Regions from separate parts of the Rahnella sp. ATs2 genome, predicted to be linked through region 2. Evidence: predicted binding sites of a transcription regulator. Region 2 holds the regulator's gene; each other region holds the start of a gene.
The links. Region 2 encodes PurR, which represses purine synthesis genes. Its sites were predicted from a motif close to CANGCAAACGTTTGCNTG; they were not measured.

Region 1: ACJY2G_RS20630 (L-serine ammonia-lyase) is a predicted target of PurR. The motif match lies at 4,186-4,203, and genes of this name have one in related genera.
Region 3: purL (phosphoribosylformylglycinamidine synthase) is a predicted target of PurR. The motif match lies at 8,281-8,298, and genes of this name have one in related genera.

What each region holds. Positions count from the first base shown of each region.
Region 1 is NZ_JBLYPL010000022.1:22,681-32,517, reverse strand. Features, by position in the region: gene dbpA (ATP-dependent RNA helicase DbpA) at 1-163, opposite strand, end outside; gene purT (formate-dependent phosphoribosylglycinamide formyltransferase) at 425-1,603, shown strand; gene ACJY2G_RS20645 (YoaH family protein) at 1,703-1,882, opposite strand; gene pabB (aminodeoxychorismate synthase component 1) at 2,045-3,424, shown strand; gene ACJY2G_RS20635 (CoA pyrophosphatase) at 3,421-4,023, shown strand; gene ACJY2G_RS20630 (L-serine ammonia-lyase) at 4,231-5,595, shown strand; gene ACJY2G_RS20625 (EAL domain-containing protein) at 6,049-7,641, shown strand; gene ACJY2G_RS20620 (TerC family protein) at 7,720-9,279, opposite strand.
Region 2 is NZ_JBLYPL010000019.1:59,058-68,894, reverse strand. Features, by position in the region: gene ACJY2G_RS19450 (C40 family peptidase) at 1-410, shown strand, start outside; gene cydH (cytochrome bd-I oxidase subunit CydH) at 586-675, opposite strand; gene purR (HTH-type transcriptional repressor PurR) at 1,010-2,035, shown strand; gene punR (DNA-binding transcriptional activator PunR) at 2,086-2,991, opposite strand; gene punC (purine nucleoside transporter PunC) at 3,128-4,321, shown strand; gene cfa (cyclopropane fatty acyl phospholipid synthase) at 4,702-5,853, shown strand; gene ACJY2G_RS19420 (riboflavin synthase subunit alpha) at 5,952-6,605, opposite strand; gene ACJY2G_RS19415 (MATE family efflux transporter) at 6,861-8,234, shown strand; tRNA gene ACJY2G_RS19410 (tRNA-Val) at 8,455-8,531, shown strand; tRNA gene ACJY2G_RS19405 (tRNA-Val) at 8,560-8,636, shown strand; gene pykF (pyruvate kinase PykF) at 9,191-9,837, shown strand, end outside.
Region 3 is NZ_JBLYPL010000009.1:217,706-227,542, forward strand. Features, by position in the region: gene ACJY2G_RS12025 (fatty acid desaturase) at 1-993, opposite strand, end outside; gene agp (bifunctional glucose-1-phosphatase/inositol phosphatase) at 1,095-2,396, opposite strand; gene pagP (lipid IV(A) palmitoyltransferase PagP) at 2,583-3,194, opposite strand; gene pagP (lipid IV(A) palmitoyltransferase PagP) at 3,454-4,077, opposite strand; gene purL (phosphoribosylformylglycinamidine synthase) at 4,294-8,184, opposite strand; gene mltF (membrane-bound lytic murein transglycosylase MltF) at 8,463-9,837, shown strand, end outside.

The DNA of each region.
Region 1 (9,837 bases), on a different contig from region 2:
TTTTACCGCTGCCGGTTTTGGCTTTAGCGCGAACGTCCTGACCTTGCAGAATGGCAGGCAAAGAGGCTTCCTGAATCGGGGTCATTTCGGTGTAACCCAGTTCATTCAGGTTGGAAAGTTGCTCAGCGGGCAATGTCAGGGCAGAAAAGGAATGCGTGCTCAAGGCGATAACTCTTTATGTGAGGCAAAAATCGGGGCAGCGGCAGGAAGCCTGACGCCATGGTTTGGCTAAATGATAACAGAGACGCTCACCGGCTGCCTTAAACAGCAGAAAACAGGCTGAAAAAAATCCTGTAAAACACATTTTTGTTGCACAGAGAATTTTACCTGACGTGCCGCGCAATCGTTTTCGTCGCCGTTTATTTCAGATATACTGCGCGCCGAAATTCCTGTTTTCACTCATCACAGATCTGGGTACGAAGCTATGTTAACCATTGGTACTGCACTGCGCACCGGCGCCACCCGCGTCATGTTATTAGGCTCTGGCGAGCTGGGTAAAGAAGTGGCCATCGAATGTCAGCGTCTTGGCCTGGAAGTGATCGCCGTTGACCGCTACGCCGATGCACCGGCGATGCAGGTCGCTCATCGCAGTCATGTGATTAACATGCTTGACGGCGACGCGTTGAAAGCAGTTATCGAAAGTGAACGCCCTGATTTTATCGTGCCTGAAATCGAAGCCATCGCAACCAGCATGCTGGTTGAGCTGGAAAAACAGGGCCACAACGTGGTGCCTTGCGCCGAAGCGACCCGGCTCACCATGAACCGCGAAGGCATTCGCCGTCTGGCCGCTGAAACCCTGGAATTACCGACATCGACGTATCAGTTCGCTGATAATGAAGCGGCTTTCCGTCAGGCCGTCGATGCCATCGGTTATCCGTGCATTATCAAGCCGGTCATGAGTTCTTCCGGTAAAGGCCAGAGCCTGATCCGCAGCGCCGATCAGTTGCAGACCGCATGGGATTACGCGCAGCAAGGCGGCCGTGCAGGCGGCGGACGCGTGATTGTTGAAGGACTGGTGAAGTTTGATTTCGAAATCACTTTACTGACCATCAGCGCTGTTGATGGCATTCATTTCTGCGCGCCAATCGGACACCGTCAGGAAGACGGCGATTACCGCGAATCCTGGCAGCCACAGCAGATGACTGAGCTGGCATTGCAGCGTGCAAAAGACATCGCGGAGAAAGTGGTGAAAGCGCTGGGCGGCAAAGGCCTGTTCGGCGTTGAGCTGTTCGTGTGCGGAGACGAAGTGATTTTCAGCGAAGTCTCCCCTCGCCCGCACGACACCGGTATGGTGACGCTGATTTCTCAGGATCTGTCCGAGTTTGCGCTGCATGTGCGCGCGTTCCTCGGCCTACCTGTGGGTAAAATCCGCCAGTTCGGCCCTTCTGCATCTGCCGTGATTCTGCCGGAACTGACCAGCAATAACGTCACGTTCAGCGGTCTGGAAAATGCGCTGACGGGCTACAATCAGGTTCGTCTGTTCGGCAAGCCGGAAATCAGCGGTAAGCGTCGTCTGGGCGTGGCGCTGGCGATTGCAGACAATGTTGAAGACGCCGTGGAACAGGCGAAAAAAGCGGCCGCTGCGGTGGTTGTTAAAGGCTAGACGATTCAGAACGCTGAGACGAAAAAAAACCGGACGCCTGAAAAGGGTCCGGTTTTTCTTTGTCATGACGTAAGCAGTGACGCAAACCGTCAGTCAGTTTTATTCGTCTTCGTCATCAAAAATGACGGTTACGCGGTCGCCTTTATGCGTTTCGCGAATTTCTTCTGCAACGGTCGCAATGGCTTCGCCGCTGCTCATGCCGTTTTCCATTAACTGGCGGATACGATCGGCGGCCTGTTCTTGTTCATGATGTGATAATGAAGGCATACCTGTCAGCATGGGAGTGTCCTGTTGTACTGGTGATAAATAAAGCCCGCGCAAGGCGGGGTTGCACAGTATACGCCTAAATAAGGCAAATCGCCTGCGCTGCTTTCAGCCCCTCAGTTCTGTGTTAGGATCGGCCTAAAATACGTCATCGCGCCAGAGAAGCTTATACCAGCCATGCAAGCCACCCAGTCCGTTGTTTTTCACTCCTTACCTTATCATCAAGATGCACTGACAGAGCGCTTCACACCGCTTTCCGCCCTGCCCTGGGCAATGCTTTTGCACTCAGGTGCAGCACAGCATCAGCATAACCGTTTCGATATTCTGGTGGCGGATCCGCTGATAACATTGACCACCCGTGGCGGGCTGACGCAGATTGAAAAAAATGGCGTGGAACAATGCCGGCAGGACGATCCCTTCGCCTTGCTTGAGGAGCAGCTGACTGCTTGCGGATTACACGCAGAAAGCTCGCCTGACTTTCCGTTTCTCGGTGGCGCTCTCGGGCTGTTCGGCTATGATTTAGGGCGTCGCGTTGAGGATCTGCCGCAAATCGCGATACGCGATATTGAGTTGCCCGATATGGCTGTCGGGATTTATAACTGGGCGCTGATCGCCGATCATCATTTGCAGCGTTTGACATTGATTTGTCATGGCGATATTTCTGCACGTTTACACTGGCTTGATGAGCATCAGAAAATCCGCTCTGCATCAGCGCCTTTCCGGCTGAATGCGCCGTGGCAGGCGAATATGAGCCGCGAAGAATACGGTCAAAAGTTCAGGCAGATTCAGGAATATATCCGCGACGGCGATTGTTATCAGATCAATCTGGCGCAACGCTTTTCAACGGATTACAGCGGGGATGAATGGCAGGCTTTTCTGCGTCTGAATCAGGCCAACCGCGCGCCTTTTTCTGCGTTTTTACGTCTGCCGGAAAACACCGTTCTCAGTCTGTCGCCGGAACGTTTTATCTGGCTTAAAGAAAACCAGATCCAGACGCGGCCAATTAAAGGTACCCTCCCACGCTGTGAAGATCCGACAGAAGATGCACGACAGGCAGAAAGGCTGGCAGGATCGGAGAAAGATCGTGCCGAGAACCTGATGATTGTCGATTTGCTGCGTAATGATATCGGGCGCGTCGCCGTGCCTGGCAGCGTGCGCGTGCCGGAACTGTTTGTGGTTGAACCGTTCCCAGCGGTGCATCATCTGGTCAGCACCATCACTGCGCAGTTACCGCAAGATTGCCATCCTGCGGCCTTGTTACGCGTCTGTTTCCCCGGCGGTTCCATTACCGGCGCACCGAAAGTGCGTGCAATGGAAATCATCGAAGAGCTCGAGCCACATCGCCGCAACGGCTATTGTGGCAGCATCGCGTATATCAGCTGTTGCGGCACCATGGACAGCAACATTACCATCCGCACGTTACTCACGTCGCAGGGAAAAATTCATTGCTGGGCAGGCGGCGGGATTGTGGCGGACAGTGAGGAACAGGCAGAATATCAGGAAACCTTTGATAAGATTGCCCGTATTCTGCCTCAGTTAGGAGAAGCATCATCGTGACTTTGCTGGAACAACATGCGCCAATTCAGACACTTTCCCCGGCTGTTGAAGATTTCATATTGCGCTTTCAGTTGCAGCAACCTCGCCAGCCCGCACCAGCGCTGCGCGGAACCCGTCACGCTGCGGTGCTGATCCCGATCATTTGCCGCCCTGAACCTACGCTGTTACTGACACGACGCTCCGACCAGCTGCGCAAACACGCGGGACAAGTCGCCTTTCCCGGCGGCGCGGCGGATGCTTGTGATGCGTCGATTATCGCCACGGCCTTGCGTGAAGCGCAGGAAGAAGTCGCCATTCCGCCTGAACAGGTTTATGTATTAGGCACACTTTCGCCGCAGGATAGCAGCAGCGGTTTCCGGGTCACACCGGTAGTGGGGCTGTTACCCGTCGATGTGCCGCTGCATCCGGCTGAAGATGAAGTCGCCGAGTTGTTTGAAATGCCGCTGCGTGAAGCTTTTGATCTGGCACGTTATCACCCTCTGGATATTCATCGCCGGGGCATTCATCACCGCGTTTATTTGTCCTGGTATCAGCAGCAATTTGTCTGGGGTCTCACCGCCGCTATCATCCGTCAGCTCGCCGGACAGGTCGAAGTCTGAGCGCTCTGATTACATAGCGATCACACTTTTGCATCAAATAAGTTTATTTCATGCGAAAAATGAAACTTTTGCCTCTCAGCCCTTTTAAACTATAAGTCTATCCATAAGAACAAGAGAGCCGTCCATAAAGACGAAATCTCGCTGTCGTTCATTTATGGAAGCCAGGGATCCCGTTCCCTGCCGCAATCTATTACAGGAGTATTCGACGTGATTAGCGTTTTCGACATGTTCAAGGTCGGGATTGGCCCTTCCAGTTCCCATACTTTGGGCCCGATGAAAGCCGGTAAACAGTTCGCTGATGACCTGCTGGAAAAGGGCATGATGCCTGCCGTTACGCGTGTCGCCGTGGACGTTTTTGGTTCTTTGTCTCTGACAGGCAAAGGCCACCACACAGATATCGCCATTATTCTAGGCCTGGCCGGTAATCAGCCAGACACCGTCGACATTGACGGAATTCCCCACTTTATCCGCGACGTTGAGCAACGTGAGCGTCTGCCGCTGGGCACCACTCAGCATGAAGTAGATTTCCCGCGTGATACCGGCATGGTGTTCCGCGGTGAGAATTTGCCACGCCATGAGAACGCCATGCAAATCCATGCGTTTGCTGGCGATAAAATGATTTACAGCAAAACGTATTATTCCGTCGGCGGCGGTTTTATTGTCGATGACGAACACTTCGGTCAGCCGGTTCTCGACGAAGTTACGGTGCCTTACAGCTTTAATTCGGCCAGTGAAATGCTGGCGAAATGTAAGGAAACCGGCCTGTCATTATCCGGGCTGGTGATGAAGAACGAGCTGGCGCAACACAGTAAGCAGGAGATCGACCAGTATTTCGAGAAGATCTGGCACACCATGCAGGTGTGTATCGATCGTGGTCTGAACACCGAAGGCGTGTTGCCGGGGCCGCTGCGGGTACCGCGCCGTGCGTCTGCCCTGCGCCGGATGCTGGTGTCAAACGACAAGCTTTCCAGTGATCCGATGAACGTGATCGACTGGGTGAATATGTTTGCGCTGGCGGTTAACGAAGAAAATGCCGCTGGCGGACGCGTAGTGACTGCGCCAACCAACGGTGCGTGCGGCATTGTGCCGGCGGTACTGGCCTATTATGACCAGTTTATTCAGTCGGTCAGCCCTGACATTTACCTGCGCTATTTCCTGACCTCCGGCGCTATCGGCATTTTGTATAAAATGAATGCGTCGATTTCTGGTGCAGAAGTCGGTTGTCAGGGCGAAGTGGGCGTAGCCTGTTCGATGGCGGCAGCAGGTCTGACGGAATTGCTGGGCGGCAGCCCTGAGCAGGTGTGTGTCGCTGCCGAAATTGGTATGGAACACAACCTCGGTCTGACTTGTGATCCGGTAGCCGGACAGGTTCAGGTGCCGTGCATTGAGCGTAATGCCATTGCATCGGTGAAAGCGATTAACGCTGCCCGGATGGCACTGCGCCGCACCAGCGAGCCAAGAGTGTCTCTGGATAAAGTGATCGAAACCATGTACGAAACCGGTAAAGATATGAATTCAAAATACCGTGAAACGTCGCGTGGTGGTCTGGCGATTAAGGTTCAGTGCGACTGATTTTACTTTCGCATTGGTAGTTTCCTGCGGTTCTTCAGCTGAAGCGTTTTTAGCCGGGTTACCGCAGGAAATACCATCTGGACCAAAGCTGGCAGCAATAAAACCTTCGTTAATGACAACCTGTTGTATTATCGAAACATAATGGATGTGTCACTTGCATTATACCCCGCCGGTACGGCATGCTGTTTTCCGCCTGATTTTCCCGATCGTTGAGTCTCTTAATACAGAAAAATACAGGCCAGGTTCCTCGGGGAAAATATAAGTGACAACGTCACTTAGGCTGACTTTCTTTAATTTCCACTCAGAAACTGAGTGTATTTTCCGCAACTCAGGCTGAGCATCCGACGATTTACAGCTACTATCAATAAAAACACACTGGCTGTTACGCATCGGTAAACCTTTAAAAAAATAATTTGAGCCTGCAATTAACACGGGATAAAAAGGATTAGAACGATGCTGTTCTCCCAGACCGGACTTGCGAAGTATCGCTACTATCGCATTGCGCTTGCCTGCGCGATGGGGATATGTACTTTGCTTCTGACTCTTGGCATTCGTATTTACGAACAAGCACAGGTCATCGCAGAAGACCAGCAACGTGTCGCGCTGCACACCGTTCAGAAGCTGGAAAAACTACTCGAACCGGCGTCACCTGCCGGAAAATCAACGCCTCTGGATCAGACGCTTGGCTGCAGCGTCCTGCAATCGTTACTTCAGCAAAAAGTCGCCCGGCTGCAGACATTACGCTCTATCAGCCTGGTCAGTGACGGTAAAATCACCTGTTCAAGTCTGGTCGGTGCGCTGGATCTCAGCCTCAACGACATTTTGCCGTCATTTTCTCAGGGCCTGACGCAACTTGAACTGCGGGCTTCGAAATGGAGCCGTGTCGATACCCCGACACTGGTTCTCTGGAATCCCTCAACACCGGATAACCGTAACGGCGAACTGTTTGTTTATAATATTGGCATATTGTCGAATTTCCTGCTCGAACCGCAACCGCCCTATGCCAGCCATATCGTTTTGAACGTTGGTAAGCAATATCTCGAGTATGGCAAAAAGGACATCATCAGCAGCGACGATCTTCCGTACCCTCCTCTGCTGAGTGAGAGATCGCAAAAATATGATTTCTCTGTCTCCATCTTCGGAGAAAAAGCCAGCGAACTGGCCTGGAATGAACTCCCCTCACATTTACCGCTTTCGGTGTTAATCAGTTTACTGACGGCCACCGCGGTTTATCTGCTTTCCGGCAGCAGGATCAGTCTGGCCTATCCGATCAGCCACGGCATTTCACACCGCGAATTTAAGGTCTATTGCCAGCCGATTATTAACAGCGATGACGGCCGCTGTATTGGTGTGGAAACGCTGATGCGCTGGAAAAACCGCAGGCAGGAATGGGTGTCGCCTGATGTATTTATTCCGCTGGCAGAACAGCACGGGTTAATCATCTCACTTACCCGCTATCTGATTAAAACCGTTGCCGATAATCTGGCGGTCTTCCCGGCGACTCCAGGCTTTTATGTCAGCATTAACGTAGCAGCGCAGCATTTCAATAATATGGAAATTGTGGATGATATCCGCAAGCTGTGGCTTCCGGCTCAGCCTTCTGTCTCACTGATGCTTGAACTGACCGAGCGCACGCGTCTTCAGGAACTGCGTGCCGCGGAAATTTCGCAGCTCAAGGAAATGGGAATTCTGCTGGCTATTGATGATTTTGGTACCGGCCACAGTTCACTGAGTTATCTCAAAACGCTGAATCCGGATGTGCTGAAGATTGACCAGGCATTCACAGCATCCATCGGAACCGATGCTATCAACGCGACGGTCACGGACACCATTATTACGCTGGCGCAGCGGCTGAATTTAAAGCTGATTGCTGAAGGGGTGGAAACCCGCGAACAGGTTGATTATCTGCGTAAACGCAGAGTGGATTCTTTGCAGGGCTACTACTTTGCACGCCCGATGCCGGTAGAAGTTTTCCCCGTCTGGCTGGAGCGTTATCAGAAATCGACCCAAAATATGGAACCTCAGGACGTTCAGGGTTCCGACTGACCCCAAGTATTCACACTATTTCAGGCATAAAAAACGGCGACCGGAGTCGCCGTTTTACCTTCAGGCATTGCGCCAGATTTAGTGGCTTTCGTCCCACTGATCTTCTGACTTAATCCGGGTGATGCGGACACGCTCGATGCGATAGTCTGTCACCTCAAGGATCTCAAAGTGCAGCGACGCCATTTCAATCACTTCACCGGCAACCGGCATCTGGCCTGATTTCGACAGCAGCAATCCGGCCAGCGAAGCAAAATCATCATCCGCATTTACCAGATTGTTCACGTCGAGAACTTGCTGAAGAAGGTGTAAGTCTGTCCCGCCTTTCGCAATCCATGACTCACCGTCAGCAATCACATCCGGCATTTCATCTTCGTCCGGGAACTCACCGGCAATGGCTTCCAGCACGTCCAGCGGCGTGACAAGCCCCTGAATCACACCAAACTCATTGTTTACGACCACCAGACGCCCCCTGGCTTTACGTAATACCGCCAGCAGATTGATCACATCCATGGTCTCCGGCACCACAATCGGCGGCGTTTTTTCGGCGAAAGCCACGATGTTTTCGCCGTTCTCCAGCGCCACCAGCAGGTCTTTCGCACGTACTACACCGATGACATCATCCAGAGAATGACGGCAGATCGGGAACAAACTGTGCGGCGTATCCAGCAGCTGACTGCGGATTTCAGCCGGTGACTTTTCGCAGTCCACCCATGAAATCTCGGTGCGCGGCGTCATAATAGTACGCAATGTACGCGATGCCAGCGTCAGAACGCCCGTTATCATATGGCGCTCTTCTTCTGCAAAAGCTTCTGATGCAGGCAGTACATCACCGACTGGCTCATCTTCATTCTGATGCTGACGTTTCCCGCCCATCAGGCGCTGAATGGCCTCGGCGGTGCGCTCACGCATCGGACGGTTAGACTGGCTTTTCAGGAAGTTACGGCGTGCAATCTGGTTGAACAGTTCAATCAGAATGGAGAAGCCGATCGCCGCGTACAGGTAGCCCTTAGGAATATGGAAGCCAAAACCTTCCGCTATCAGGCTCAGACCAATCATCAGCAGGAAGCTGAGACACAGCACCACTACCGTCGGATGATTGTTCACAAAACGCGTCAGCGATTTAGACGCAAGCAGCATCACACCCATGGCGATCACCACGGCGGTCATCATCACAGCCAGATTATTCACCATACCGACTGCAGTTATCACGGCATCCAGCGAGAAGACAGCGTCGAGCACCACAATCTGCGCCACAACCGACCAGAAACTGGCATAGCCGCGGTTCGGTGTTCCCTGTTCGTCATGCCCTTCCAGCCGCTCATGCAGCTCGGTGGTGGCTTTAAATAACAGGAACAGACCACCGACCAGCAGGATCAGATCCCGCCCCGAGAAACTGAACTGCGCAATGCTGAACAGCGGCGTGGTCAGTTTGACCATCCACGAAATCAGCGACAGCAGGCCCAGACGCATAATCAGCGCCAGCGAAAGGCCGATAATACGGGCCTTATCGCGCTGCTTAGGCGGCAGTTTATCCGCAAGAATGGCAATAAAAACAAGGTTGTCGATACCCAGAACAATTTCCAGGACAACAAGCGTCAGCAAACCGACCCAAATTGAAGGGTCCATCAAAAATTCCATGTCAGACTCCGCAATGAGTTAAAGAAAAATGACGCAAAGAAACGCGTGACGTCCGGCGGTCAGAAGACATGCCAGAGGCGGTCACGATAAAAATCTCAGATGAAAGCGGTTTCAGTGCGGCAGTAATCAGGCCCAGTGGGGCGTATTTGCCGGTAAGAATGAGGTGATAGTGCGAAGAATAGTGACGTCGGTGACAGTCCATAGGGAGGGCTGAGGCCCGGTACTCCTGTTCAATGATTCGGAAAATCACTCTATCAGGAATGATTATTTGAATAAAGTGTGATTTTTTACGATCCGCATCATTTTGAAACATCTATGCTGTTTTAATGTGCAATGTGAAAACGTATTCACAATACGTCGTTCAATAACGGACAACCGTCACAAAAATTATTTTTTCGCACACTAAAATAAATCACGTCGCACAACCTGTTGAGGTTCTGCAATTTTACTGTTTTGCAGTCTTATCAGAAATTAAGGAACGTTAGTACGCAGGGAATGCCCTGTCCGCCTCAGGAATAAAAACGGGCGGATATCATCAGCACCATTACTTATGTGCAT
Region 2 (9,837 bases):
GCTATCAGCACGCACAACAAACGGCGATGACTAAGCTGATGCACCAGGTCGGCAAACCTTATCGCTGGGGAGGAACTTCTCCGAATACCGGTTTTGATTGCAGCGGTCTGGTCTATTACGCTTATAAAGATTTGATCCGCATTAAAATGCCGCGCACGGCAAACGAGATGTACCACCTGCGCGATGCAGCGCCGGTGAAACGTGGCGAACTTGAAAGCGGTGATCTGGTGTTCTTCAGAATCAACAACCGCGGCGCAGCGGATCATGTGGGTGTTTATGTTGGCAACGGCAAATTCATTCAGTCGCCAAGAACCGGTGAAGACATCAAAATCACCTCACTGGGCGATGATTACTGGCAAGACCACTATGTTGGCGCACGTCGGGTGATGACCCCACAAACAATCCGATAATAAACAATTCGTTAAGTCTGAAGTTTCGCTAATCAGCCATTGAATAGCACTTAACGAAGAGTTTCTGCAGGGAAGAGTATCGGCGGTAACGGTCACTGCGTAAAATTGAAAAGGGCGATTCCTGTGAAAGGTATCGCCCTTTTTTGTTGCGTCTCACTACTGTCTTAGTGCCAGATTAGTTCATCACTGCCGTGAAGCTGAAAGCGATAATCATGAGCAAAGCGCATACCGTGGTGATCAACGATAATTTCAGGTTGCTGTCCATCAAACCCCCTTTCGGATCAAGTTGTGGCGTTTCTTTTAGCCACACTAAATGTGTGCCAACGCATTTTCGCATAATTCACTTTTAAAATCTTCTGCTGAATGAAAATGTGAACATGACAATTTTACTTCCACTTTCATGCATTATAAGAGAAAATTGTCGGTTAACACGCCTGTGTGCCGGTCGATTTCACCCGAGAGCATTTCACGCCTCATTCTGAAGAATCCACCCAATGATTACACTGCCCTTTTAGATGTCCGCAGTGTAATCAGCGCAAGCAAACGATTAACATAATGCTAACGTGCTGAAGCACGGAAGTTCAGGAGTCATTCTTTACATGGCAACGATTAAAGATGTCGCAAAGCGCGCTGGCGTTTCCACTACAACCGTGTCGCACGTCATCAATAAAACACGTTTCGTCGCCGAAGAAACCAGGGAAGCAGTGCTGCTTGCCATTAAAGAGCTACATTATTCGCCGAGCGCCGTAGCCCGTAGTCTTAAAGTGAATAACACCAAGACAATTGGTCTGCTGGCAACCTCCAGTGAAGCGCCCTATTTCGCCGAGGTGATTGAAGCCGTAGAGAACAGCTGCTTCTCCAAAGGCTATACGCTGATCTTGTGTAACTCGCACAACAATCTGGAAAAACAACAGGCCTATCTGCAAATGCTGGCGCAAAAACGCGTCGATGGTCTGCTGGTCATGTGCGCGGAATACCCTGATGAATTACTCAATATGCTTGAAGAGTATCGTTCGATTCCTATGGTGGTGATGGACTGGGGCGAAGCGCGTAAAAACTTCACCGACAGCATTATCGACAATGCTTTCGAAGGCGGATATATGGCCGGACGCTATCTGATCGAACGCGGGCATCGTGATATTGGCGTAATCCCGGGACAACTCGCGCGTAACACCGGCGGCGGTCGTTTCCAGGGTTTTGTCAAAGCGCTGACGGAAGCCAATATCCCGCTTCGCGAAGAATGGGTGGTTCAGGGCGATTTCGAGCCGGAGTCAGGTTATCAGGCGATGCATAAGATTCTGATGCAGAAACAACGCCCCACCGCCGTCTTCTGCGGGGGTGATGTCATGGCGATGGGCGCAATTTGCGCCGCTGATGAACTCGGATTGCGCGTCCCGCAAGATATTTCGGTGATTGGTTACGATAACGTGCGTAATGCGCGGTACTTCTCTCCGGCACTGACGACCGTGCATCAGCCGAAAGAACGGTTGGGTGAGATGGCCTTTACTATGTTACTCGACCGCATCGTCAGCAAACGTGAAGAATCACAGACCATCGAGGTGCATCCGAAACTGGTTGAGCGTCGTTCGGTGGCCGATGGCCCGTACCGCGACTATCGCCGTTAATGTTTGCCTTTAATCTTTTATAACGCCTGCTTTTGCAGGCGTTTTATTTCTCAGTCCCGCAACCATTCACGGTTCATCGTTTCTGTATCACCCATATATTCCAGCAACCACGCCAGTGAAGGTGACGGATTACTCTGGTCCCACGTGAGGCAACACGGGCTGTCAGGGAAGGTATTCTCCAGCGCCAGAACCTGCAATGTCTGCTGCTCAATGCGATGGCTCACGCGATGTACCGGCATCATTCCCACACATAAACCTTCACTCAGACATTCAAGCGCGCAGGTCCAGTCCGGCACAACCAGACGCCGCTGGTTATCGAGTGTCCAGGTATCACGCTTAGGCAACGTCCGCGAGGTATCTTCAAGACACAATGCGGGATAAGGCCTGAGCTGGTCATCACTGAGCGCACCCGGTAACTGCGCCAGCGGATGCTGCGGGCTGACCACGCAGTGCCAGTCCATAAACCCCATGTCGCGAAAACTGAAACGACCACCAACCGGTATCGCCCGCGTCGCACCGATTGCCACATCAGCACGTCCGTCAACCAGTGCGTCCCACACACCATTAAACACTTCGGAATGAATAATCAGCTCCGTATCAGGAAAATGACGATAGAAATCCAGCACCAGTCGCCGGGTTCTTGCCGGTTTAACAATTCTGTCGACAGCAATACGTAACTCGCCCCGCCAGCCGTTGGCAACCTGCTGACATTGGCGTCTTGTAGCTATCATTTTTTTTATCAGAACCCGCGCTTCATCCACGAAAACTTTGCCCGCTGGCGTTAAAACGACGTCGCGGTGTCGACGTTCAAACAAGGGCACCGCCAGCCATTGTTCGAGCTGACGAACGGTGTAGCTGATGGCAGAAGGGACCCGATGTAGTTCCTGTGCCGCCGCACTGAAGCTTCCGGTTCTTGCCACCGCATCAACGACTTCCAGAGCGTATTCTGACCACATATTTTAGCCTTCAATATTTTTGATAGCAGAGTGCAAATATTAACGTTTCACAACGCTGTTATCAAAGCGTTAAAATCTGCCTCCGAACAGATCCCTGCATCAAATCATCTGCAATAAATAAATTAACGAGATAATAATGAAACCCTCCTTTGGATTTATGCTCTATCTGGCTGGCCTGAGCATGCTCGGCTTTTTAGCCACAGATATGTACCTTCCTGCGTTCAGCGCAATGCAAATTAGCCTGATGACCAGTCCGGGAATGATCAGCGCCAGCCTGAGTATTTTTCTCGGCGGATTCGCCATCGGACAATTGCTGTGGGGACCGCTGTCAGACCGCATTGGCCGCAAACCGGTTTTACTGCTGGGCCTGACACTGTTTGCCGTCGGCTGCCTGGGCGTGATTTGGGTCGAGAACGTGCGCGCCCTTCTGGCGCTGCGTTTCTTACAGGCCATGGGCGTCTGTGCCGCCGCAGTGACCTGGCAGGCAATCGTGGTGGACCGTTTTTCAGCGGATGTCGCTAAAAAAACCTTCGCCAGCATTATGCCTTTAGTGGCACTTTCGCCGGCGCTGGCTCCTTTGCTTGGCGCCTGGGTGCTCAATCATTTTGACTGGGAAGCGATATTTGCCCTGCTGACTGCGGTCGCCGCCCTGTTGCTTATCGCCACCTTCACGCTGCGGGAAAATAAGCCGGCAGAACACAAATCTGACGAAAAAGCGGGCTTTGGCACGTTGCTGAAGTCGCGCGTTTACAGCGGTAATGTCATGATTTACGCTGCCTGTTCCGCCGGTTTCTTTGCCTGGCTGACAGGTTCGCCGTTTATTCTGAGTGATATGGGTTATTCGCCGGGCGTGATTGGCCTGAGCTATGTTCCGCAGACCATCGCTTTCCTGCTCGGTGGTTTCGGCTGCCGGTTGCTTATCAGTAAGGTAGATGGGAATAAAATTTTACCCTGGCTGCTGACAGGATATGGTCTGAGTGTTGCGGGTCTGTTCTGTGTTGCCATGTTCACTGATGCCGGGTTGGTGAGCTTGTTGATCCCGTTCTGTTTCATGGCTTTGGTGAATGGCGCAATCTATCCAATTGTTGTGGCAAATGCATTAATGCCATTTCCTGCTAATACAGGGAAAGCGGCTGCGTTGCAAAATACCCTGCAATTGGGATTGTGTTTCCTCGCCAGTTTGCTGGTTTCCGCATTTATTGCGCAACCATTAATAGCGACAGTCACCACCATGCTGTCTACACTATTGTTGGTAGTTTTGGGCCGGTGGATGTCTGTGCGGCACAAAAATCCGCAATATACAGAGCAAAAGTCGGAGCAGGAAGCCTGAGTAAGCCTTGAAAGTTAATCGTTATAATGACCATAAGTTACAATCACTTACTGGTCATTTTCATTCGTGACGATTAACTATTGAGAATGCCTGCCGGCGAGCCTATACTCAACAAAACCCAATAAAATAGCATTTTTACAAAACTTTTATTACATACTTAAACCGGACGCGCGGAATGCGTCACACTATTTTTTCTGGTACGTTTTTCAAGGATGATTTTCCTGCGTGACTTGTGCCCGCAGGCGTTCTTCTAAATTTCCTCTGTTGGTGTCGGATATCGGACGAGGCGCTAGTCGTCTGTTCTCATAAAGACCTGCAAAAAATAGCCTTTGCTTTTCCCGGCAGGTTAATAAGTCAGAAGAGAAAGTGATGGAGAAGCTATGAGTTCATCGTGTATAGAAGACCTAAGCATTCAGGATAATCAGTGGTATCGGATAGCCAGTGAAATGCTGGCGATGGCAGACATCCAGGTAAATGGTAATCGCCCTTTCGACCTTAAAGTAAAAAACACTGACTTTTTTAAGCGTGTTTTACAGGAAGGTTCTCTGGGTCTGGGTGAAAGCTATATGGATGGTTGGTGGGAATGCGACCGCCTTGATATTTTTTTCCAGCGTGTTCTCCGTGCAGGTTTGGAAAATAAACTCCCCCACCATTTTAAAGACACTCTGCGGGTAGCCGCGGCACGCCTTACCAATTTGCAATCGCGTAAACGTGCATGGATTGTCGGCAAAGAGCATTATGATTTGGGCAACGATTTATTCACGCTGATGCTCGACCCGTATATGCAATATTCCTGTGGCTACTGGAAAGAAGCAACAACGCTGGAAGAAGCGCAGGAAGCCAAACTCAAAATGATCTGCGATAAACTGCAATTAAAACCGGGGCAGCGTTTGCTCGATATTGGTTGCGGCTGGGGTGGATTGTCAGAGTTTGCAGCGCGTAATTATGGTGTCAGCGTTGTAGGTGTCACTATTTCCGCAGAACAACAAAAACTCGCGCAAAAAAGATGTGAAGGACTGGATGTCACGATCCTTTTACAGGATTACCGTGACCTCAACGATCAGTTTGACCGGATTGTGTCGGTCGGGATGTTCGAACATGTCGGTCCGAAGAATTATCAGACTTACTTTAATGTCGCCAAACGTAATATCAAACCTGACGGCATTTTCCTGCTGCACACTATTGGTTCTAACAAAACAGATCTTAACGTCGACCCGTGGATTGATAAATATATCTTCCCTAACGGCTGCCTGCCTTCAGTTCAGCAAATTGCGCAAACCAGCGAATCTTTGTTTGTAATGGAAGACTGGCACAATATTGGCGCGGATTATGACCGTACCCTGATGGCGTGGCATGAACGTTTCCAGAAACACTGGCCTGAACTGGCAGAAAAATATGGCGATCGTTTCCACCGCATGTTCACGTATTATCTCAATGCCTGTGCAGGGGCATTCAGGGCTCGTGATATTCAGCTCTGGCAAGTGGTATTCAGTCCTGAAGGCGTTGACGGCGGAATGCGCGTTCCACGTTAACCCTCATTAACAGCAACTAAACGACATAAAAAAACCGGACCTGAAAGTCCGGTTTTTCTTATTTGCAGTCTCTGGAAAATATTTGGCTGAAAATGATGTTATTCAGACTTCTCGATCATGGCTTGCGCGGTAGCAATTGCAGCTTCACGGCTGGCCAGAACGCGTTCGACCGTATCGACAATGGCCTGAGTCTGCGGGTCGATTTCGATATTGATTTTATCTCCCAGACGTTTAGTCCCCAGCGTGGTACGTTGCAACGTTTCCGGAATTAAATGTACGCAGAAACGAGTACGGGTAACTTCGCCGACGGTCAGACTAATACCATCAATGCCGATATAACCTTTATGTAATACATACTTCATCAGATCTTCATGTGGCATACGGAACCAGATCTGCCGGTTATTTTCAGATGTCAAAATCTTCGCCACTTCCGCGGTACAAATAATATGTCCCGACATCAGATGGCCGCCGATTTCATCATTGAAACGCGCAGCACGTTCCAGATTCACAGAGTCGCCGACGTTGAGATCATCCAAATTGGTCAGACGAAGCGTTTCTTTGATCAGGTCGAAGCTGACCAGGTCACCATTGACCTCTGTCACCGTCAGGCAGCAGCCATTATGAGAAACAGAAGCACCCAGTTGCAGATTGTCGAGCATATCTTCCGGCATGCGAACAACGTGGGTTCTGAAATTAGGTTTTTCGTCGATCGATACGACGGTTCCGGTTCCTTGAATAATTCCGGTAAACATAGCCTTTCCTCAATTCATAAGTCTGTTGTATTAAAAACGACACTGTTGTCAGTTTGCCGCAGATTTAATGGAAAGCCAAATCCTCACGGGCAGAAATAGCACGGTCTGCTTTCATTTCATTATTTAACCGCTCGTTAACAGCTTTGTTTGCTTAAAAATACCGACAATGTACAATCTTCGGACTATTTCCCACTCTTTATGGCCACCCTTCGTGGCGTTTTTTATTCAATATAATCAACAAAAAAAGGTGTATCTGTGCAGAAGTACCTTGCAGAGGCGCGGATTTTATTAGCGCTTGCCATTCCGGTCATCCTTGCGCAAATCGCTCAGACTTCCATGGGCGTTGTCGACACCATAATGGCCGGTTCGGTCAGTGCCACGGACATGGCCGCCGTCGCCGTCGGGACCTCCATCTGGTTGCCCGCGATCTTATTCGGACATGGTTTGTTACTGTCCCTGACGCCAACCATCGCGCATTTAAACGGTGCCGGTCGTCGTGACAAAATTGGTCATCAGGTTCAGCAGGGATTCTGGCTGGCCTCCGGCGTGTCCGTGCTGGTCATCGCCGTACTCTATCACTGCGACCATATCCTCGGCCTGATGCACAATATTGACCCGGAGCTGAAAGAAAAGGCTGTCGGTTATTTGCATGCCATCATGTGGGGCGCACCTGGTTACTTGTTCTTCCAGGTGCTGCGCGACCAGTGCGAAGGCTTGTCCAAAACCAAGCCGGGGATGGTATTTGGCTTTATCGGTTTACTGGTGAATATTCCCGTTAACTATATTTTCATCTACGGTAAATTCGGCGCGCCTGCCCTTGGCGGTGTCGGCTGCGGCGTCGCCACGGGAACCGTCTACTGGGTAATGTTCTTTATGATGCGATTTTATGTCCGTCATAACCGTGCCCTGCGTGACACTCAGCCTGTTTCGCGTTTTGCCAAACCCGACTGGGCGACACTACGTCGTCTGTCACAACTCGGCCTGCCGATTGCACTGGCATTATTCTTCGAAGTCACGCTGTTTGCTATCGTGGCCCTGCTGGTTTCTCCGCTGGGTATCGTGGCCGTGGCCAGCCATCAGATAGCCCTTAACGTCGGCTCACTAATGTTTGTCGTACCGCTTTCACTCGGTGTGGCAGCGACGATTCGGGTGGGTTCAAAGCTTGGGGAATCTTCCGTTGAAGGTGCGAAAGTCGCCGCTTATACCAGTATCGTCACCGGTATTCTCATGGCCTGTTGTACCGCGACGACGGCAATTTTGTTCCGTGAACACATTGCCGCGCTGTATAACGACAGTCCCGAAGTGGTGATGCTGGCCTCGCACCTGTTGATTTTTGCGGCGTTGTTCCAGATTTCAGACGCCATCCAGGTGATTGGCAGCGGTATTTTGCGTGGCTATAAAGATACACGCTCTATCTTCTATATCACGTTCATCGCCTACTGGGTGCTGGGACTGCCGGTCGGATACATGCTGGGCCTTACCGATTTGCTGGTGCCGAGAATGGGACCAAGTGGTTTCTGGTGCGGATTTATTCTGGGACTGACCTTTGCGGCGCTAATGATGACCCTGCGCATGCGCTGGTTGCAGAAGCAACCGTCCTACACTATTTTGCAAAAAGCCGGTCGCTGATCCTCTGCTCTCACCCACGCGCTGAAATTTTCACCTGGAAGCGCGTGGTGTTTAGGGTCTGCATAGTGGCCGTTATGCCTAAAAAAACAACGCAATGCGCATTAGCTCGACAGTCACGCACAATATGACAGGAAAATGTCTTTTTTCCCTTGCCAGTGTTCAGAGAGGTCGTTAATATTCGTCCCCGTCGCCAACACTGGCTGACAGACAGAAAAACGATGCGTCCGTAGCTCAGTTGGTTAGAGCACCACCTTGACATGGTGGGGGTCGGTGGTTCGAGTCCACTCGGACGCACCAATTTTCTCGCAGTACCGTTGCATGATGTGCGTCCGTAGCTCAGTTGGTTAGAGCACCACCTTGACATGGTGGGGGTCGGTGGTTCGAGTCCACTCGGACGCACCAAAGCAACGTTCTCTCTTGCCTCTCTGATGTAAACCTGATTCGCTTCCCAATACTAAAATCCCAGAACCGTTCTGCCTGATGTTCTTCAGTGCTCTTCAACGACATCTGTTTGTATTTTTTTACGATTATTTGTTACTTGTGTCATTTGCGATCGCGCGGTGAAAAAAATGTTGTGACCTGCTGACTGATACGCTGCCCGCATTGGTTGAATTCAAAACAACGTTCCGATATCTCTCCTAAGCTTGCGCAACATCACGTTTTTTATTTGGTTTCCCACCCCGTTCCCCTCTATAATACGCATCGTCTCTTCGATTGAATGGTTTCAGCCCCTTGATCTGTCGATATCGCCCTAATAAAAGCGTGACTACTCCAGTAGCGATGATAAATCGCACAAATCGCTATGCTTTGGCTGAACTTACTACACCATTCCTTTCACAGTCTTCTACGCTTAGTAATGATTTGATTCAACCAGGCACCATCTCAATTCCGCGCGGGCAGCTCTGCTGTCAGGCAAACACTTTTCCATTCCATCACAACTTGTAGATAAAATCGTCATGAAAAAGACCAAAATTGTTTGTACCATCGGCCCGAAAACCGAATCCGAAGAAATGCTGACCAAACTGCTTGATGCAGGCATGAACGTTATGCGTCTGAACTTCTCCCACGGTGATTATGAAGAGCACGGTCAGCGCATCCAAAATATCCGCAACGTGATGGCGAAGACCGGTCACAAAGCGGCAATTCTGCTGGACACCAAAGGTCCTGAAATCCGCACCATGAAACTGGAAGGCGGCAAAGACGCTTCTCTGGTTGCGGGTCAGACTTATACCTTCACCACTGATCAAAGCGTTATCGGTAACACCCAGCGCGTGGCTGTGACCTATCAGGGCTTCGCAGCTGACCTGAAAATCGGCAATACCATTCTGGTCGATGACGGCCTGATCGGTATGGAAGTGACTAACGTCACTGAAACCGAAGTGACCTGTAAAGTGCTGAACAACGGCGACCTGGGCGAGAACAAAGGCGTTAACCTGCCAGGCGTTTCTATCGCCCTGCCAGCGCTGGCAGAAAAAGACAAACGTGATCTGATCTTCGGTTGTGAGCAAGGCGTTGACTTCGTCGCGGCTTCCTTCATCCGTAAACGTTCTGACGTTCTGGAAATCCGCGAACACCTGAAAGCACACGGTGGCGAGCACATCCA
Region 3 (9,837 bases), on a different contig from region 2:
CTGATAATCATAGTCGCTGCGCGCGGTTTGCACCGGCTCACCAGTGCTGGCAAACGGATGCGCTTCTACACAAACCGGTTTCTGCGAGTGTTGCCTGAACCACTGCCGGTAACCTTTCACCACAAACCCCTCGCTGCGCGCAATATAAGCTTCGCGTTCAGCAAAATACACCTGACGCAGTGCGAACCACGGCACGCCGGGCAAATCGTGATGTACCAGATGATAATTGAGATTAAGGAACAGCAGCCGCCAGATAAAACCGGCCTCATTAAGGGTTGAGCGTGCCTGTGGCGAATGTTCGGCGCGATGTTCATAAAAAGAACGGACTTTAGTCAGGCTCAGCGCCGGATAGCTCACCGCCAGAATGAAATACCCGGCAGACAGGCCGTGCAGCGACATCCAGTACAACAAACCTGTCAGCAAAACCCCGTGGAAACCCCACATGCCGACCGTGCGCCAGTCACCGCGCAATAACGCTGTCAGCGCACCGGTCAGCGTGGCGGAAATATCCAGCAGTGGCCCGATCAGCATCCGTCCCGGCAGTGTGTTACGCAGACGAACAACAGCTTTCATCAGCGGCGACAAGCTTTCCCAGCTGGCGCGGCTGAAATAATACGCCTCGGGGTCATCGCCCGGCAGCGTCAGATGTTCATTGCGATGATGCTGTAAATGCGTGTCGCGGTATAAACCATAGGGATACCAGACCGCCAGCGGCAGCGTGCCGAGCAGCTGATTCAGCCAGGGTTTACGGGTCGGGTGCCCGTGAATGAGTTCGTGTTGCAGCGACATATACCAGGCCGTGAACCAGATAAGCGCAGGCGTGGCAATCCACGGACCGAGATCTTCCCAGAAATAGACCAGCGCAAACCAGCCGCTGTAAACCGTGGCGATCAGTGTCCAGGTGGGGATTTCCAACCGCCACCAGAAACGGGCGGAGCGGGAAGCAATCTCTGCCCGCTGACGGGCGCTAAGGTAAAACGAAGAGGACGCCATAATGTGCCAGAGTGAGGAAACTTTGGCACATTATCTGGCTGAGGAAAGCCGCCGCTAACTAACTTAAAACGCTATCTATTGCCAGTTAGCGGCTTAAGGCATCAGCCCTGTAAATCCTTTTGCACGGCCTGATTAAATTGCTCCATCGGGCAGAAACCTTGCTTATCAACGGTACAACCTTCGATTTGCAGCGTGACGCGTTCAGGTGGATTTTTCAGGCTCAGCGCTACATTGTTGCGCAGCTGACGGGCGGTCGGATATACATACTCGATTTTCATCAGGTCTTTATCGGTCTTTTTATCGTGCCAGCGCTGGAAGACTACTGTCCCGTTGATTGGCGTACGTTCGTACTGCCCCGGCAGCTGGTAATCCTGGGTTTTCAGTGCCGCAAGCAGTGACGCGATATTGGAATCATGCCCGACCAGCACCGCCAGTTTTGCCTGCTGCGCCGCTTTCTGATCGGCGGTCGTTGCCAGTTTCGGATCCAGCACACCGGAAATAAAGGTCAGCAACGGTTTAGCCGCGTTGGCAGCAATCGCCGGCGAGCCGAACAGCGTTTCGTGATAAAGATTTTTGATATCCTCCAGTTTCTTCCACTGCTCCGGCGTCGTTATTTTCCCCCACGCCACGTCTTTCATCGGGTAACCTTCGTAGTATTGCAGCATAAACGCATCCGCCGCACCGGTCGCCATACGCAGCGGCCCCGTAATACCCGGTTCTTTACCCTGCGTCAGCACGACTTCTGATGGCTGCGAAGCCAGATCGCACTGCTGTTTTTCTTTGCAGATTTTACTGTTTTTATAATCGAGGATACTTTCCAGCAGCTGGTAGTTTGGCTTGAGGCGCTGATTCAGCCCTGCCAGACCGCCATCCCCGGCATGCTGGTTAACCGAATTCAGCGCGTTGGTTTTGAAAGTATCGTTCACATCAGCGGTGATAATCGGATTGAACACCGGATCCATTTTGCCGATTTCTACGCGATTAATAACTGAAACGTCGCAGCCCGGGAAAGCACCGGTGGAGAAATGTTTTGCAGTATCAATGGTGCGCGGCAAGCTGTTGGCATAAGTAAAGACCTGCGCACTTTCCGGGCAGCCGGTTGCAGGCAGCAATTTATCTTTTGCCAGCCATGCGCGGAAGTACTGGCCCATATGTTCAGAATTCTGACCACCTTTCGGCGTCAGCAACCCACCTTCAGTTTTCCACACCGGCCAGGTGTGCGTCGTGGATTCGGCGAGCACGTCACCGTAATTGACCAGCGGCGCACGGATACCGTGACGGCTGAGCACCAGGACTTGCTGGAGTTCTAAATTATCAGACTGAGCCGCCTGAGCGGCAGGAAGCGAGAGGGGTAAAACGCAGGCAAGTGCAGATAACGCAAGATAACGGGATGCTTTTTTCACGAATGATCCTCTTGATGAAGTGTTTTACAGATTCCCTGAAAACAAAAAATCACCGCAGAACCCAACAGATTGATTCTTGCGGTGAATTTTTAGCATAGTGGAATATTCATCAAAATTGGGGGATCAGGTTCACAACCTGTGCCCGGACTTTGTTCAGTCACAAAACTCATTCATAAAGAAAGCGCTTCAGAACTGATACCGCAGCCAGGCAAAGAAAACGTTGCCGTTATTGTAGGTTCCCGGAATATACGTCGCCTGAAAGGTCAGTTTGTTATAGCCGATGGAAGCCAGCGGTAACACGATCGGAATAGGAATATAGTTATAGTCGTCACGCGCCGTCACCGCCGCGGTATAACCTAAACCTAACCGAAAGTTTTTATCTTCTGCAGGTGTCCATATTTTTTCCCAGCCATAACCGCCGATCGGTTCCCATTTATTATGGGAGTCTTTAAACGCCATAAAATAAATGCCGTTCCAGTTGCCTTTTTCATCATAACGGGAAATACCATAACCCCCGCCCCACGGACGTTCATTATAACGATCGGTTTTCTCTTTATCGTATGTCAGACGGTTATGCCAGGTGATCACCGGCAGATACAGATCCTGTGAATCAGAATCATTCCATGTCGTTGAGACTTTATCGGTAAAGTCTGACCACACGTTCGCAGCCAGCGATTTATACTGGATGGTATCCGGATCGCTGACCGGATTAATGCCGCTGTTATTTGCCCACACGGATGAGCTCATACCCAGCGTTAGTATCATACCTGCACAACCGATTACTTTCTTGATCATCATATCTGTAATAGCTCCCTGCGTCAGGAGAGTATCATAGACAAATAATGTCTTTATAAACTAAACAAAGAAGTAACAAAAAACGTCTGTTTATTCAATTTCATGAATTTAAAGTCTTTCCGTAATTCATTATAGGAATTATCCCTAAAATAGGTAGGGTCTGTTTAGGCAATTAATTTACTTAAAAAACTCACCAATAAGAATAAACCGAAAAACATAACGGGGATTTTCTTAATACTTTCCCCTCACCTTACTCAGACGATTAAAACTGAAAACGGAACCAGCCGAACAGGACGTTCCCTTTGCTGTTGGTTCCCGGCACGTAGGTTGTCTGGAATGTCAGCCTTGAATAGCCTGCTGATACCAGCGGCAGCACCATGGGAAAAGGAATGTAATCATAATTGTCACGGGCTGAAACGGCGGTAATGTACCCTGCCCCTAAGCGGAATTCTTTATCATCAAGCGGCTGCCATATCTTTTCATAAGCGTAACCGGCAACAGGCTCCCATTTATTAAAGGAATCTTTAAAGGCCATCGCATAAATGCCGTGCCAGTTTCCTTTCTCATCATAACGCGAAATACCGTAACCTCCGCCCCACGGATGTTCGTTATATCCTTCGATTTGTTTTTTGCTGTGTGTATGCCGGTTATGACGAGTTAATACAGGAAGAAAGAGATCTTGCTGCTGTGGTGCATCCCACGTTTCAGCAATATTATTTTTGAATGAAGCCCATAAGCCTTCATTATTTTCCTGCGGGGAAACATTCTCTACCGTGGAATTACCAGGATGATCCTGTGCCTGCACATTAAGGGATATTAATAATGAAAGCATAAAAATTGGGCAAGCGAGTGCTGCACGAATATTCGCGAAAATGATATTTTTCATTGGCGTATAAGCCCTGTTGAGTTGACCTGGGCATTATATGACGATGATTACATATAAATAGTTAATGATAAATTAAGCAACAATCAATTCAATGAATATTAAATGATATAACTATTGAAAAACAGAGAGTTAGCGTTACTTTAGTTGTGGTAAGTCAGACAAAAAAATCCGCAGGCTTTCGCACTGCGGATTTTTATTACTGGAGCTTATTTAGCATCAGCCAAGCTGTTTACGCGCATTACGGAACATGCGCATCCACGGGCTGTCTTCACCCCACTCTTCCGGATGCCAGGAGTTACTGACGGTACGGAAAACACGCTCAGGGTGCGGCATCATCACAGTAACGCGACCTGACAGGTTGGTCACCGCGGTGATCCCGTTCGGGGAACCGTTCGGGTTCGCAGGATACGCTTCGGTTGCCTGACCGTTATTATCCACAAAGCGCAGCGCCACCAGATTGCTGTGCTCGATTTGTGCCAGATGCGCAGCGTCACGCACTTCCACATGGCCTTCGCCGTGGGAAACCGCGATTGGCATACGTGAACCGGCCATCCCCTGCATGAACATCGACGGGCTGGCAGTCACTTCAACCAGGCTGAAACGCGCTTCAAAGCGGTCAGACAGGTTGCGCACGAAGCGTGGCCAATGTTCTGCGCCGGGGATCAGCTCTTTCAGGTTCGACATCATCTGACAGCCGTTACATACACCCAGCGCCAGCGTTTGCGGGCGGTGGAAGAATTCTTCGAACTCTTCACGCACGCGGTCGTTGAACAGCACTGACTTCGCCCAGCCTTCACCCGCGCCCAGCACATCACCGTATGAGAATCCGCCGCACGCCACCAGCGTATGGAAATCCTGCAAATCACGGCGACCCGCCAGCAAATCACTCATGTGGACATCAACCGCATCAAAACCGGCACGATGGAAGGCAGCTGCCATTTCAACGTGGGAGTTCACACCCTGCTCGCGCAGCACGGCAACTTTCGGACGCGCGCCCTTCGCGATGTAAGGTGCAGCCACGTCTTCGTCAGGGGCAAAGTTCAGTTTGACGTTCAGGCCCGGATCCAGATCGTTGGTTTTCGCCTGATGTTCCTGATCGGCACATTCAGGGTTGTCGCGCAAACGCTGCATCTGCCAGGTCGTTTCAGCCCACCAGGTACGCAGCGTGGTGCGGCTTTCGCTGTACACCGGCTTGTCACCCGAAGAAATGATGAAGCGGTCACCGGTTTCGACGCTGCCGAGGTAATGCGTGCAGTCTGCCAGACCAAAATCAGCCAGCGTTTTCTCAACCGCTTCACGGTCAGACGTACGCACCTGGATCACCGCGCCCAGTTCTTCGTTAAACAATGCCGCCAGCGAATCAGTGCCCAGCGCCGCGATATCTGCGGTCAGACCGCAATGTCCCGCGAAGGCCATTTCAGCCAACGTCACCAGCAGACCACCGTCGGAACGGTCGTGATAAGCCAGTAATTTCTGCTCAGACACCAGCACCTGCATGGCGTTGAAGAAACCACCCAGTTGCTCTGCACTGCGCACATCCGCTGGCGTATTGCCGAGCTGACGGTAAACCTGTGCCAGCGCCGTCGCGCCCAGTGCGTTATGACCGGCACCTAAATCGACCAGCAGCAACGCAGTGTCACCTTTATCGGTACGCAGTTGCGGCGTCACGGTGTGGCGCACGTCTTCGACGCGGGCAAACGCGGTGATCACCAGTGACAGCGGTGACGTCATCTCGCGTTGTTCATTACCTTCCTGCCAGCGGGTTTTCATCGACATTGAATCTTTGCCCACCGGAATGGTGATACCCAGCGCCGGACAAAGTTCTTCACCCACCGCTTTTACTGCGGCGTACAGACCCGCATCTTCGCCCGGGTGACCGGCCGCAGACATCCAGTTAGCAGAAAGCTTAACGCGTTTCAGGCTGCCGATTTCGACGGCGGCAATGTTAGTCAGCGCTTCGCCAACGGCCATGCGGCCAGAAGCGGCGAAATCCAGCAAGGCAATTGGCGCACGTTCGCCCAGTGACATCGCTTCGCCGTGATAGCTGTCGAGGCTGGCGGTGGTGACCGCACAGTCAGCGACCGGGATCTGCCACGGACCAACCATCTGGTCACGCGCCACCATGCCGGTGACGGTGCGGTCGCCGATGGTGATCAGGAAGGTTTTCTCTGCCACAGCGGGCAGATGCAGAACGCGTTTTACCGCTTCTGCAATCTGAATGTTTTCCGCATTCAGGTCGTCGCCTTTCGCCTTCAGCGTGGTGACATCGCGGGTCATTTTCGGGGTTTTACCCAGCAGAACGTCCAGCGGCATATCAATTGGCTGGTTGTCGAAATGGCTATCTTCCAGAGAAAGATGCATTTCTTCAGTCGCTTCACCAATCACGGCATAAGGTGCGCGCTCACGCTGGCAGATAGCATCAAACTGTTCCAGCTGAGCCGGAGAAACTGCCAGTACATAACGTTCCTGCGATTCGTTACACCAGACTTCCAGCGGGCTCATACCCGGTTCGTCGTTCAGGATGTCGCGCAGCTGGAAACGCCCGCCACGGTTGCCATCGCTGACCAGTTCCGGCATGGCGTTGGATAAACCGCCGGCACCGACGTCATGGATAAACAGGATCGGGTTGGCTTCGCCCAGCTGCCAGCAACGGTCGATCACTTCCTGACAACGGCGTTCCATTTCCGGGTTGTCGCGCTGTACGGAAGCAAAATCCAGATCCGCGTCAGACTGACCCGATGCCATGGAAGACGCCGCACCGCCGCCCAGACCGATATTCATCGCCGGACCACCCAGCACAATCAGTTTTGCGCCAACGGTGATTTCACCTTTCTGCACGTGATCCGCGCGGATGTTGCCAATACCACCGGCCAGCATGATCGGTTTGTGGTAACCGCGCAGCTCAGGGCCGTTGTGGCTGTTGACGTTTTCTTCGTAAGTACGGAAGTAGCCCAGCAGCGCCGGACGACCAAATTCGTTGTTAAACGCTGCGCCGCCCAGCGGGCCGTCGGTCATGATATCCAGCGCAGTAACGATACGATCGGGCTTACCGAAATCTTCTTCCCACGGCTGTTCAAAGCCAGGAATGCGCAGGTTGGAAACAGAGAAACCGACCAGACCGGCTTTAGGTTTTGCGCCGCGCCCCGTTGCACCTTCGTCACGGATTTCACCGCCTGAACCGGTTGCCGCACCCGGCCATGGAGAGATCGCCGTCGGGTGGTTATGGGTTTCTACCTTCATCAGGATATGCGCCTGCTCCTGATGGAAATCGTACAGACCGTCTTTCGCATCGGCGTAGAAACGGCCGACCTGCGAACCTTCCATCACGGCGGCGTTATCTTTATACGCGGACAGCACGTGGTCAGGGGTCTGTTCAAAGGTGTTTTTAATCATCTTGAACAGGGATTTCGGCTGAGTTTCGCCGTCGATAATCCAGTCTGCGTTGAAGATTTTGTGGCGGCAGTGTTCTGAGTTGGCCTGTGCGAACATATACAGTTCGATGTCTGTCGGGTTGCGCCCCAACGACGTAAAGGCTTCCATCAGGTAATCAATTTCATCCTGCGCCAGCGCCAGACCTAATTTGGTGTTGGCGGCTTCGAGTGCCCCACGGCCAACGCCGAGGATATCCACATGTTGCACCGGGGCTGGCTGATGCTGCGCGAACAGCGCGCTGGCATCTTCCAGACGTGCAAAGACGGTTTCCATCATGCGGTCATGCAGCAATGCGCCCAGTTCGTTCCACTGCGCTTCGGTCAGTTGCGGTGCCTGAACATAAAATGCCAGACCACGCTCAAGGCGCAGAACCTGTGACAAACCGCAATTGTGGGCGATGTCGGTAGCTTTGGAAGACCAGGGAGAAATGGTGCCCGGACGCGGGGTGACCAGCAATAAACGACCAGAAGGAGCGTGTTCAGCGAGAGAAGGACCGTATTTCAGGAGGCGTTGTAACTTAGTTTGTTCGTCCGAATTCAGCGGTGCGCTGACGTCGGCAAAGTGTACATATTCGGCGTAGATATCGCTGACCGGAAGATGTGCTTCCTGACAACGGGACAACAATTTGTTAATGCGAAAAGCCGACAAAGCGGGCGAACCACGCAGTATTTCCATAATCACAGATCTCTCGTCTTCGAAGACACTGACCACAGTGCTTCATTGGGCGCAACAGGGGGAAAACGCGGGCTATTATAAAGAAAGCTGGCGTCCGACGAAACCGTTTGCGTCGGGAAACTTCATATTCCTTTATAGCCTTACCGTTACCATGGCTATTATGAATAAAGTTGCAGACTGCCGTTTTGTTGAGCAAAATGCGTCAGCACTGGGGATATAACCATACTAACTGCACAGCATAGCGTAAAAAAACAAGAGCGCCGCAGCGAGATAACTATTTGACGCGACTAAAAATTAATTATGTTCTGATGGGGATCGCCGCCCTGTTACTGGCACTGGCTTTGTGGCCTGCCGTGCCGTGGCACAGGGGTGAAGGTGACCAGCTGGATCAGATAAAATCCCGTGGAGAATTGCGCGTCAGCACGCTCAATTCTCCACTGACTTTTATGGACTCCCCTGAAGGCAATCTGGGCTTCGATTATGAACTGGCTAAACGCTTCGCAGATTATCTGGGCGTGAAGCTGGTGATTTCTCAGCACACCACCATCGAGAGCATGTTCGACGATCTTGATCAGGGTAAAACCGACATGCTGGCTTCCGGTCTGGTGTACAACAATGAGCGCCTGAAAAACTACCGCGCCGGCCCGGAATACTATTCCGTATCGCAGCAGCTGGTTTACCGGCAGGGTGCCGTGCGCCCGAAAAGTTTCGCCGACATCAAAGGCTCGCTGGTGGTGTCTGCCGGCAGTGCGCATATCGCCACGCTGGAAGCTGCCAGCCAAAAATATCCAGACCTCACCTGGTCCACCACCGATAAATTGTCACCCCGCGACCTGTTGCAACAGGTTGAAAACGGCAAACTCGATTATACGCTGGGGGATTCGGTCACTATCGCCCTGATGCAGCGTGTCTATCCGCGCCTTGCGGTGGCCTTTGATGCCACAGACGACGAACCGGTCACCTGGTATTACCGCAAACAACCTGATGACGACAGCCTTGCTGCCGCTATGCTGGATTTCTTCAGTCAGATTTCAGAGGACGGTACGCTGGAAAAACTGGAGGAAAAATACCTCGGGCACGTAGGTGATTTCGATTATGTCGATACCCGTACTTTCCTGAACGCCATCGACACAACGCTGCCGGATTTGCAGCCGCTGTTTGAAAAATATGCTCAGAACATCGACTGGCGTTTGCTGGCCGCTATCGCTTATCAGGAATCTCACTGGGATCCGCTGGCGAAATCACCGACCGGTGTGCGTGGCGTAATGATGCTGACCCGCGCGACGGCTGGCGGGCTGAATGTCGATGACCGGACAGATGCCGAACAAAGTATCCGGGGCGGTGCGCAATATCTGTCGCATCTGATGGATAAAATGCCGGAATCTATTCCGCAGGATGAACGGATCTGGTTTGCACTGGCGGCCTATAACATGGGTTACGGCCATATGCTGGACGCCCGCAAGCTGACCGCACAGCAAAAGGGGAATCCGGACAGCTGGGCGGATGTGAAGCAACGGCTGCCGATGCTCAATCAGAAACGTTTCTTCAGCCGGACGACTTACGGTTATGCGCGCGGCACGCAGGCGTATAATTATGTGGAGAATATCCGCCGCTATCAGCTCAGTCTGGTGGGATATCTGATGGAAAAAGAGA